Regions from separate parts of the Mesorhizobium sp. CNPSo 4684 genome, predicted to be linked through region 1. Evidence: predicted binding sites of a transcription regulator. Region 1 holds the regulator's gene; each other region holds the start of a gene.

Region 1 (2,200 bases):
GGCGCCAGCCTGAGCGCTACCGCGACAATTTCATCGCTATCCTGCTCTCGCACGGCATCGGAATGGGGCTGGTGCTGAAGGGCGAATTGTTCACCGGCACCCATTCGTCGGGCGGCGAGTTCGGCCACATGATCCACCGGCCCGGCGGCGCGCTGTGCCGTTGCGGGCGGCGCGGCTGCGTGGAGGCCTATGCCGGCAACTACGCCATCTGGCGCAGCGCCAAAATGATGAGCGAGGATGCCGAACCGGTCGATGTCGGCGACGCCGACATGCGGGCGCTCGCCGCACGTGCCCGCGAGACCGATGGCCCCGAGCGCGAAGCCTACCGCAAGGCCGGCGAGGCGCTCGGCTTCGGCCTCGGCAGCCTGTTCGCGCTGATCGATCCGGCACCTGTCGCCATGGTCGGAGTCAGCGCCGCCGCGTTCGATCTGATCGAACCGGCATTGCGCGAAGCGATTGCTCAGACCGCCGGCGGCCAGCACTCGAAATCGATCTCCTTCGACACCGAGCCCAACGAACTGCCGCTGATCCGCGAAGGCTGCGCCATGCGCGCGCTCGGCTTCGTCGACCAGGAGATTTTCGCACCAGGGATTCAGGCGAAAGCGGGCAAGCATGTCGCCTGAGGGGCCGGCAACAGCGCGGCGCGCCTAATCTTCCCGGATGGCGTAGCCGGCGCCGCGGATGGTGCGGATGACGTCGGGCATGCGGCCATTGTTGACCGCCTTGCGCAGCCGGCCGACATGCACGTCGACCGTGCGCTCGTCGATATAGATCGTCTCGCCCCAGACATTGTCGAGCAGCTGGCTGCGCGAGAACACGCGGCCGGGATGGCGCATCATGAATTCGAGCAGACGGAACTCGGTCGGTCCGAGCCTGATTTCGCTCTTCTTGCGGTAGACGCGGTGCGATTCACGGTCGAGCACGATGTCGCCGACCTTGAGCACGCTGGACAGCACTTCCGGCTTGGCGCGGCGCAGCAACGCTTTCACGCGCGCCATGAATTCCGGTGTCGAGAACGGCTTGACCAGATAGTCGTCGGCGCCGGTGGACAGGCCACGCACGCGGTCGCTCTCCTCGCCACGCGCGGTCAGCATGATGATCGGCAGCCGTTCGGTCTCGGGCCGCATGCGCAGCCGCCGGCAGAGCTCGATGCCGGACACCGCCGGCACCATCCAGTCGAGCACCAGAAGGTCTGGCACGTTTTCCTGCAGCCGGATTTCGGCCTCGTCGCCGCGCGTCACCACCTCGACCTGGTAGCCTTCGGATTCGAGGTTGTAGCGGAGAAGAACGCCCAGCGGCTCCTCGTCCTCCACGACCATGATGCGTGGCGCGATCATCAGCAGTTCACCCTTGTCAGGCCGAAGTGGCCATCGCCGTCTCGTCCTGCTTCGGGCGATTGGCGGGCAATTGCTGGCCGGTCAGCACATAATACGCATTTTCAGCGATGTTGGTGACATGATCACCGATGCGCTCCAGATTCTTGGCGCAGAACAGGAGATGCGTGCAGGCGGTGATGTTGCGCGGGTCTTCCATCATGTAGGTCAAGAGTTCACGAAACACCGACGTGTATTTGACGTCGATACGTTCGTCCTCATTCCTGAGTTTCGCCAGGGCTGCGGCATCCGCGGCGGCATACTCCTCGACCACCCCTTGCACCTGGATCAGCACCAGCTGCGCCATCGCGTCGATGGAGTGCGAGAGGTCGCGCGGCGTGACGCTGAGGCCCACTGTGCCGACACGCTTGGCGATGTTCTTGGCGAGATCGCCGATGCGCTCGAGGTCGCCGGCCATGCGGATCGAGCCGACCACGGCACGCAGATCGTTGGCCATCGGCTGGCGCTTGGCGATGAGCGTAATGGCGCGATCGTCGAGTTCCCGCTGGCGCGCGTCCATGATGGCGTCGTCGGAAACGACGCGCTGCGCCAGCGCATTGTCGGAATTGAGCAGCGCTTTTGTCGAGCCGCTGACCATCGACCCGGCCAGATCGCCCATGTCGCGGATCAGCTTGCTGATCTGGCCCAACTCTTCATCGAAGGAGGCGACGGTATGTTCACCCATGATCCTGATCCTCGTGCCTGAAAATTCAACCGCTGGACGGCTCAGCCGAAGCGGCCGGTAATGTAGTCCTGGGTGCGCTTGTCGTCGGGGTTGGTGAACATCTTGTCGGTGGCGCCCTCCTCGACCAGGTAGCCGAGGTGGA
Region 2 (2,200 bases), on a different contig from region 1:
AGACACATGTATCCTATACAAGACAGATACTAACATTAGGAATCGACAATGCAAGACGCCAATGACGTCACCGATCAGCCGGTTCTTGGCCCAGCCGCTGAACGGACATCAGGCTCGCGCGAAAAGGGTCTCAACCGGGTGCTGGAGATCCTGGAGTTCCTGCATGTCACGCAGCGCGCCATCGGCATCGGCGACCTCGCCAAAGGGGTGAATGCGCCGCGCTCCACCACCTACACGCTGGTGCGCTCGCTGGTCGATGCGGGTCTCCTGGAGATGGAGGGCGACGGCAACAGGGTCTATTTCGGCAAGAAGCTCTATCTCTACGGAATGGACTATGTCCGGGGCAACGACCTGCTCCGCAGGGGCCGGCAGGAGGTCGACAATCTGTCGCGCGAGACCGGCGAGACCTCCGAATTGTGCATGCTGCAAAGCGGCCGCTACACCATCGTCCATTCCAGCCCCGGCACCAGGCCGTTCCGCATCAGCTCGGCCACCGGCCTGCAGATCCCGCTGCCATGGACGGCATCAGGGCGGCTGCTTCTGGCCGGGTTTGAGAGGGCTACTATCCAGGACATGGTGTCGGACGACGACCTTTTGCTGCCGGATGGCCGCAGGCTGCAGCTCGACGATTTCATCGCCGATATCGCGACGGCCAGGACGACCGGCTATTGCATCACCTCGGGGCTGGTCGACGCTTATACCAAATGCCTGGCCGCTCCGGTCTTTTCTGTCACAGGCAAGGTTGAGGCAACGATGTGCCTGGTGGTTCCGATCGACACCGCGAAGGAAAAGACCGACGAGCTTATTGCGCTGTTGCGTGAACGCGCCGCAAGGCTTTCGATCCCGGGGTAAGGGGTCAGGCTCCGAGGCTATCGCTCAGGCGATGATGTCCGGGATGATCTTGTCTTCCAGCGCCATCAGCCGGTCCTTGAGGAACAGTTTCTTCTTCTTCATGCGTTGGATCTGCAAGGGATCACAACCCATGGCGATCATCGCATTGATGGCCGCGTCGAAATCGGCATGCTCTTGTTTCAGCCGAGAAAATTCGAGGCGGATATCAGCCTGTTCCTGTTCGGACATTATCTACCGTCTGCACGTCTGCGGCGCCCAATGATGGGCCTGATTGGGCGGGACCGGCGGGGTTTTGTAGCCGGCGCGCAGCCCATACCACATTTCACATTGTCGTGGAATGCTACCACGCAGCATTCGACATCTCAGTTGGATGGTGGCAGAGTGTCATGGTGCCGTCACAGAACGACCTGCGGTGGACGTGCCTTTGACGGCTGCAATCGAGGAAACCATGAAAGGGAGAACCAATCATGTCTCTTGCATCCCATCTTGATGAGTTGCAGCGGAAACACGGTGATATCGAGCGCGAGATCGATGATGCCATGAATCATCCATCGGTCGACGACCTCGAAATCGTGAATCTCAAGCGACGCAAGCTGGCACTCAAGGACGAGATTGAGAAACTGAAGGCGAAACCGACGACACACTGACGCCCTTCCTGGACTAGACGCGCCGCTCCGGCGCGCATCCATCGCTCCGGTGGCGACACGCCGCCGGAGGCGGTTACTTGTTACTGTTTCCGACACTGTTGGCCGGTCGACACCGTCTGTGACGGGTAGCCGCGCCGCTGCAATTTGGCGGCTCTGCCTGCCTGTCGCCATTGACAAGCCATCTTTGCTCCTCCACCTCATGCCCGAACCTCAGCGCAATGCGCTGATAACTGTTTGAGCGTAGGTTTGCGCGTCAACGCGAACGCAGGTCGCTCAGGAGCTCAAGAGGCTGCCGGCATGACCGGATATTTTTCCTCGCCCTTTCCGCGCCGCACCTCGGTCAGCGTCGATGTCGGCGGTGTGACCGTCGGCGGCGGCGCGCCGGTCGTCGTGCAGTCGATGACTAACACCGACACGGCCGATATCGACCAGACCGTCGCGCAGGTTGCTGCCCTGCATCGCGCCGGGTCGGAGATCGTGCGCATCACCGTCGACCGCGACGAGAGCGCCGCCGCCGTGCCGCGCATCCGTGAGCGGCTCGAACGGCTCGGCATCAATGTGCCGCTGGTCGGCGATTTCCATTATATCGGCCACAAGCTGCTCGCCGATCATCCGGCCTGCGCCGAGGCGCTGGCCAAATACCGCATCAATCCCGGCAATGTCGGCTTCAAGGACAAGAAGGACCGCCAGTTCGCGGCGAT
Region 3 (2,200 bases), on a different contig from region 1:
GGCCCTTGGGCAGGCCGTTGTCGCCATTGCTGACGGCTTCCGCGCCGACCTTCCTGGTGCCGTCGTCCCAGACGACGAGGCCAAGCGGCATGTCGGCGGCGATGATCTTCCAGGTCGCCTTGGAGTTGGCCAGTTCGCGCTTCAGCCATTTGGTCTGCTGTTCGCCGAGTATACGGGACTCCGGCGTCATGGTGTCCTGCATGTCAGGGCCGTTGGGGCCGCGATAGGAGCGCATGTCGAGGAAGAACACGTCGAGCAGCGGCCCGTGGGATATCTTGCGGTAGACGCGGCCCGGCTCCGACGGTTCGTAGCGGATCGTCGTCATCTCATGGAAGGCGCGCGCCGCACGCGCCGCCAGCACATGGATGGATTTTTCGGTGTAGCGGTTGTCGGCGCTCAAATCCTTCGAATCCGACCAGTTGTTCAGCACCTCGTGGTCGTCCCACTGGTAGAAGGTCGGGCAGATGGCGCTCAGGGCGAGAACGTTCTTGTCCATCATGTTGTACTTCCACTGGTCGCGGTACTCGTCCAGCGTCTCGGCGACCTTGCGCTTGCCGTCGATGAGGACGACGTTCTTCCATTTGCCGCCGCCAGGCAGGTCGACCTCATCCTTCATGGCGCCATCGGCATAGATCGTGTCGCCGGAATGCAGGAAGAAGTCGGGCGTGTGCTTGGCGATGGTGGCGTAGGTCTTCATGCCGGTCTCGTCGATGCCCCAGCCCTGGCCGGCCGTGTCGCCCGACCAGGCGAATTTGATGTCGCGCTTCGAGGCGGGTGCAGTGCGGAAGCGCCCGACGATCGGCTCGGAGACGACATTGATGTCGGCGAGGTCGGCGGCCGTCATGCGGTAGAAGATGTCCTGGTCGGCAGCCAAGTCGGTGAGCAGCCGCTTGACCGTAAAGTCGCTGGCCGGCGAGGTATCGAGCGGCGCCAGCCGGGTGGCGTTGGCGAAATTCTCGGTCGACGACACTTCGAACATGACGCGCGAGGGTCGATCGGTGCGCGTCCACACCATGCCGCTCGAGGCATCGACATCGCCGGACTGGACGCCATGGGTAAAGGCCGGGCGCTGGCTGGCGCGTGAATAATAGGGCAAAGCGAGGCCCGATGCGCCGAGCAGACCGGCCGCACTCGCCGAAGTGACGAAAGCGCGGCGGGTCAACGAGATATTGTTCATGGCTGTCTCCTGATGGCTTGAACGTCCGCCACCAGCGTCCAGCCTCAATGTTTCAGCCGCATCTCGGAAAGATGAAGTTTTGATAACAATGGACAGTCGAACTGCTGATCTCCCCCCTCGTGGGGGAGATGGCCGGCAGGCCAGAGGGGGGCGCGAAGGATCGCCAGCCACTCGGGTGCTTGCCGGCCAAGCGCCGGCTTAACGATTCGATTGAACGGAAAACACGAAGATTGAACTGATAACTCGGCGGGACAGCGCCCCCCTCAGCCCTGCCGGGCATCTCCCCCACAAGGGGGAGATCAGCGCTCCACCGTCGCGCTTAAGCCGCCTGCGGCTCCGGGTCGAAGGCCGGACGGCTCGTGTTGATCAGCAGCGAAATACACGCCGCGGCAATCGCGGTCATGCCGGCGATCAGGAAGGCCAGTTCGTAATTGCCCTGCAGCTCGCGCATGGTGCCGCCGAAGGCTGCGGCGGCTGCCGCACCGACCTGATGACCGGCGACGATCCAGCCGAACACGATCGGGCCGCTACGGTCGCCGAAGGCTTCGTTGGCAAGCCTGAGCGTCGGCGGCACGGTGGCGATCCAGTCGAGACCGTAGAGCACGGCAAAGATGATCAGGCTGGTCGCCGAGAAGCCGGAATAGGGCAGGTAAATCAGCGACAGGCCGCGAATGCCATAGTAGACACCGAGCAGCTTGCGCGGGTCGAAACGGTCGGTGAGCCAGCCCGACAGCGTCGTGCCGATCAGGTCGAAAATGCCCATCATCGACAAAAGGCCGGCCGCCTGCACCTCGCCAATGCCCATGTCGCCGCAAAAGGAGATCAGATGGGTGCCGACCAGCCCGTTGGTGGTGAATCCGCAGACGAAGAAGGTGGCGAACAGATACCAGAATACCCTGGTTCCCGCAGCGCGGCGCAGCGTGTTCAGCGTATGCGCCAGGAAATTGCCTTGCGAGGCCGGCGACACCGGCGGCACGTCATCGGCCTCGGCGCCATAGCGCACCATACCGATCGAAGCCGGGC
Region 4 (2,200 bases), on a different contig from region 1:
CAATTCGCCGGGCATCGACTTGTCGAATTCGATGCGGATGACCGAACCGCGGCGGCGGCGCTTCAGCGCCGTCTCGAACAGGCGCACGAGATCTTCCGACTCCTCCTCGACCTCGATATCGCTGTCCCGGATGATGCGGAAGGTGCCGGAGCCCTTGACCTCGTAGCCGGGGAACAGCTTGCCGATATAGAGACCGACCGCCTCCTCGAGCGGAATGAAGCGAACATGCTGCTTGCGGTCGGGCAGACGGATGAAGCGCTTCAGCGCCACCGGCAGGCGCAGAAGCGCACTCATCTCCTCGCCATTCTTGCGATGGCGCAATTGCAGCGCCATGGAGAAGCCGAGGTTGGGAATGAACGGAAACGGATGCGCCGGGTCGATCGACAGCGGGGTCAGCACCGGGAAGACCTGATCCTGGAAATGATCTTCCAGCCAGACCTTCTCATCCTTGGTCAGTGCATCGCGGGTGATGCTCTCAATACCTTCCTTGTTGAGCAGCAGCATCAGCGCCGACAGGCTGTTCTGCTGGTCCTCCTGCAGCCGCTCGACCTCGCGCAAAAGCTGTTCGAGCTGCTGCTCGGGCGTGCGCCCGTCGGGGCTCTTGAGCGCGATGCCTTCGCGCACCTGGCCGGCAAGACCGGCGACGCGGACCATGAAGAATTCATCGAGATTGGCGGCCGAGATCGACAGGAAACGGACCCGTTCGAGCAGCGGGTGGTGTTCGTTCTGCGATTCCTCGAGAACGCGCCGGTTGAACTGCAGCCAGGAGAATTCGCGGTTGACGAAGCGGTCGGGATTGCCGCCCTCGGGGCTTGCCACCTCGACATTGATGAATTCGCTCTGCACCGGCTTCAGTTCATTCATGGTTTCCTGCCCGCAACCGTTCCTTTTGGAGCGCCGCACATGCCGGAATGGTCATGGACGCTCTAACATGCCTTTGTGACGCGTGATCCGTCGCGGAATCGCTCGGCTTCCGGGGTCATGCGCTTAACCGGCTCAACTTATCCTCTGCCAGCCTTTTGCGACAGTTTCATTTCATCGATCTTGCAAAGAGAGCTGTTATGATCCAGATGCAGACGAGACTGCGTTAAGGAGACGACGATGGCAGGCGGTTCCATTCCCCATTTCCAGAACGATGCCGGCCATCCGGCGATCGACATCGGTGTCAGGGAATTCATGTGCACCGGCGCCAACCCGCCCTTCGATCATCCGCATGTCTTCCTCGACATGGGCGACGACAATGAAAAGGTCTGCCCCTATTGCTCGACGCTCTATCGCTATTCGGCGAAGCTGAAGGCGACGGAAACGGTGCCGGCCGGCTGCATTTACATCGACCAGGCCGCCTGATCCTGTCGCGGCAAGCCCGATGGAAGACATCAGGTCCCGGCAGGTCATAATCGCCGGGGCCGGCGTCGCCGGGTTGACGGCTGCCCTTGCCTTTGCCGAACGCGGATATGCGGTAAGGCTGTTCGAACAGGCGTCGCGCCTCGAAGCCGCCGGCGCCGGCATCCAGCTTTCGCCCAACGCAACACGCATTCTTCGAAAGCTCGCCGTGCTTGAGCGCCTGCTGCCGGCGGCCTTGCGACCGGAAGCGGTGGTGCTCAAGGATGCCGGGACGCTGCGCGAACTGGCGCGGGTGCCACTTGGGCAAGCCGCCGAAGCGCGCTGGCAGGCGCCCTATCTCGTCGCCCACCGCGCTGATCTGCAGGCGGCACTGCTGGCGCAGGTGGCTGAGCGGCCGGGAATTGAGCTTGTCACGGGTGCACGCGTCAACAGCATCACCGTCAATGCGTCAGATGTTGCCGTGACCGCCGAAGCGGATGGCCGCGCGATCGAGGCAAGCGGCCGGCTCCTGGTCGGCGCCGACGGTGTCTGGTCGTCGGTCCGGGCGCAACTCGCAGGCTTCGGCAAAAGCCGTTTTTCGGGTGAACTCGCCTGGCGGGCAACGGTCGCGGTTGAGAGCGCCGCCGGCGAAGCCTTTGCCGCCATCGGCGCCGCCGATTGTGTCACCACGTTCCTGCATCCCGGCTTCCACATGGTCGCCTATCCCGTCAGCAACGGCCGCGCCTTCAATCTCGCCGCCTTCACCAAGGGCGAGCGCATAGCCGAAGGCTGGTCGGGACATGCCGACCCAGCTGTTCTCGACGGCGCCACGCGCGGCACAGCGCCGGACCTCGCCAGGCTTGTGGCGCTGGCCGGT

Evidence for each region. The regulator PhoB, encoded in region 1, activates phosphate uptake and scavenging genes when phosphate is short. The targets are predictions, from matches to a motif close to TGTCATNNANCTGTCAT.
Region 2: AC04SG_RS30000 (YdcH family protein) is a predicted target of PhoB. The motif match lies at 1,235-1,251, and genes of this name have one in related genera.
Region 3: AC04SG_RS17390 (alkaline phosphatase D family protein) is a predicted target of PhoB. The motif match lies at 1,249-1,265, and genes of this name have one in related genera.
Region 4: AC04SG_RS23380 (RNA degradosome polyphosphate kinase) is a predicted target of PhoB. The motif match lies at 1,022-1,038, and genes of this name have one in related genera.

The regions. Positions count from the first base shown of each region.
Region 1 is NZ_JBWLUX010000039.1:37,739-39,938, forward strand. It holds gene AC04SG_RS28180 (ROK family protein) at 1-623, shown strand, start outside; gene phoB (phosphate regulon transcriptional regulator PhoB) at 648-1,337, opposite strand; gene phoU (phosphate signaling complex protein PhoU) at 1,354-2,058, opposite strand; gene pstB (phosphate ABC transporter ATP-binding protein PstB) at 2,100-2,200, opposite strand, start outside.
Region 2 is NZ_JBWLUX010000047.1:25,432-27,631, forward strand. It holds gene AC04SG_RS29990 (IclR family transcriptional regulator) at 49-852, shown strand; gene AC04SG_RS29995 (YdcH family protein) at 877-1,080, opposite strand; gene AC04SG_RS30000 (YdcH family protein) at 1,320-1,499, shown strand; gene ispG (flavodoxin-dependent (E)-4-hydroxy-3-methylbut-2-enyl-diphosphate synthase) at 1,797-2,200, shown strand, end outside.
Region 3 is NZ_JBWLUX010000016.1:126,830-129,029, reverse strand. It holds gene AC04SG_RS17390 (alkaline phosphatase D family protein) at 1-1,177, opposite strand, end outside; gene AC04SG_RS17385 (MFS transporter) at 1,497-2,200, opposite strand, start outside.
Region 4 is NZ_JBWLUX010000027.1:21,657-23,856, forward strand. It holds gene AC04SG_RS23380 (RNA degradosome polyphosphate kinase) at 1-864, opposite strand, end outside; gene AC04SG_RS23385 (zinc-finger domain-containing protein) at 1,102-1,347, shown strand; gene AC04SG_RS23390 (FAD-dependent monooxygenase) at 1,367-2,200, shown strand, end outside.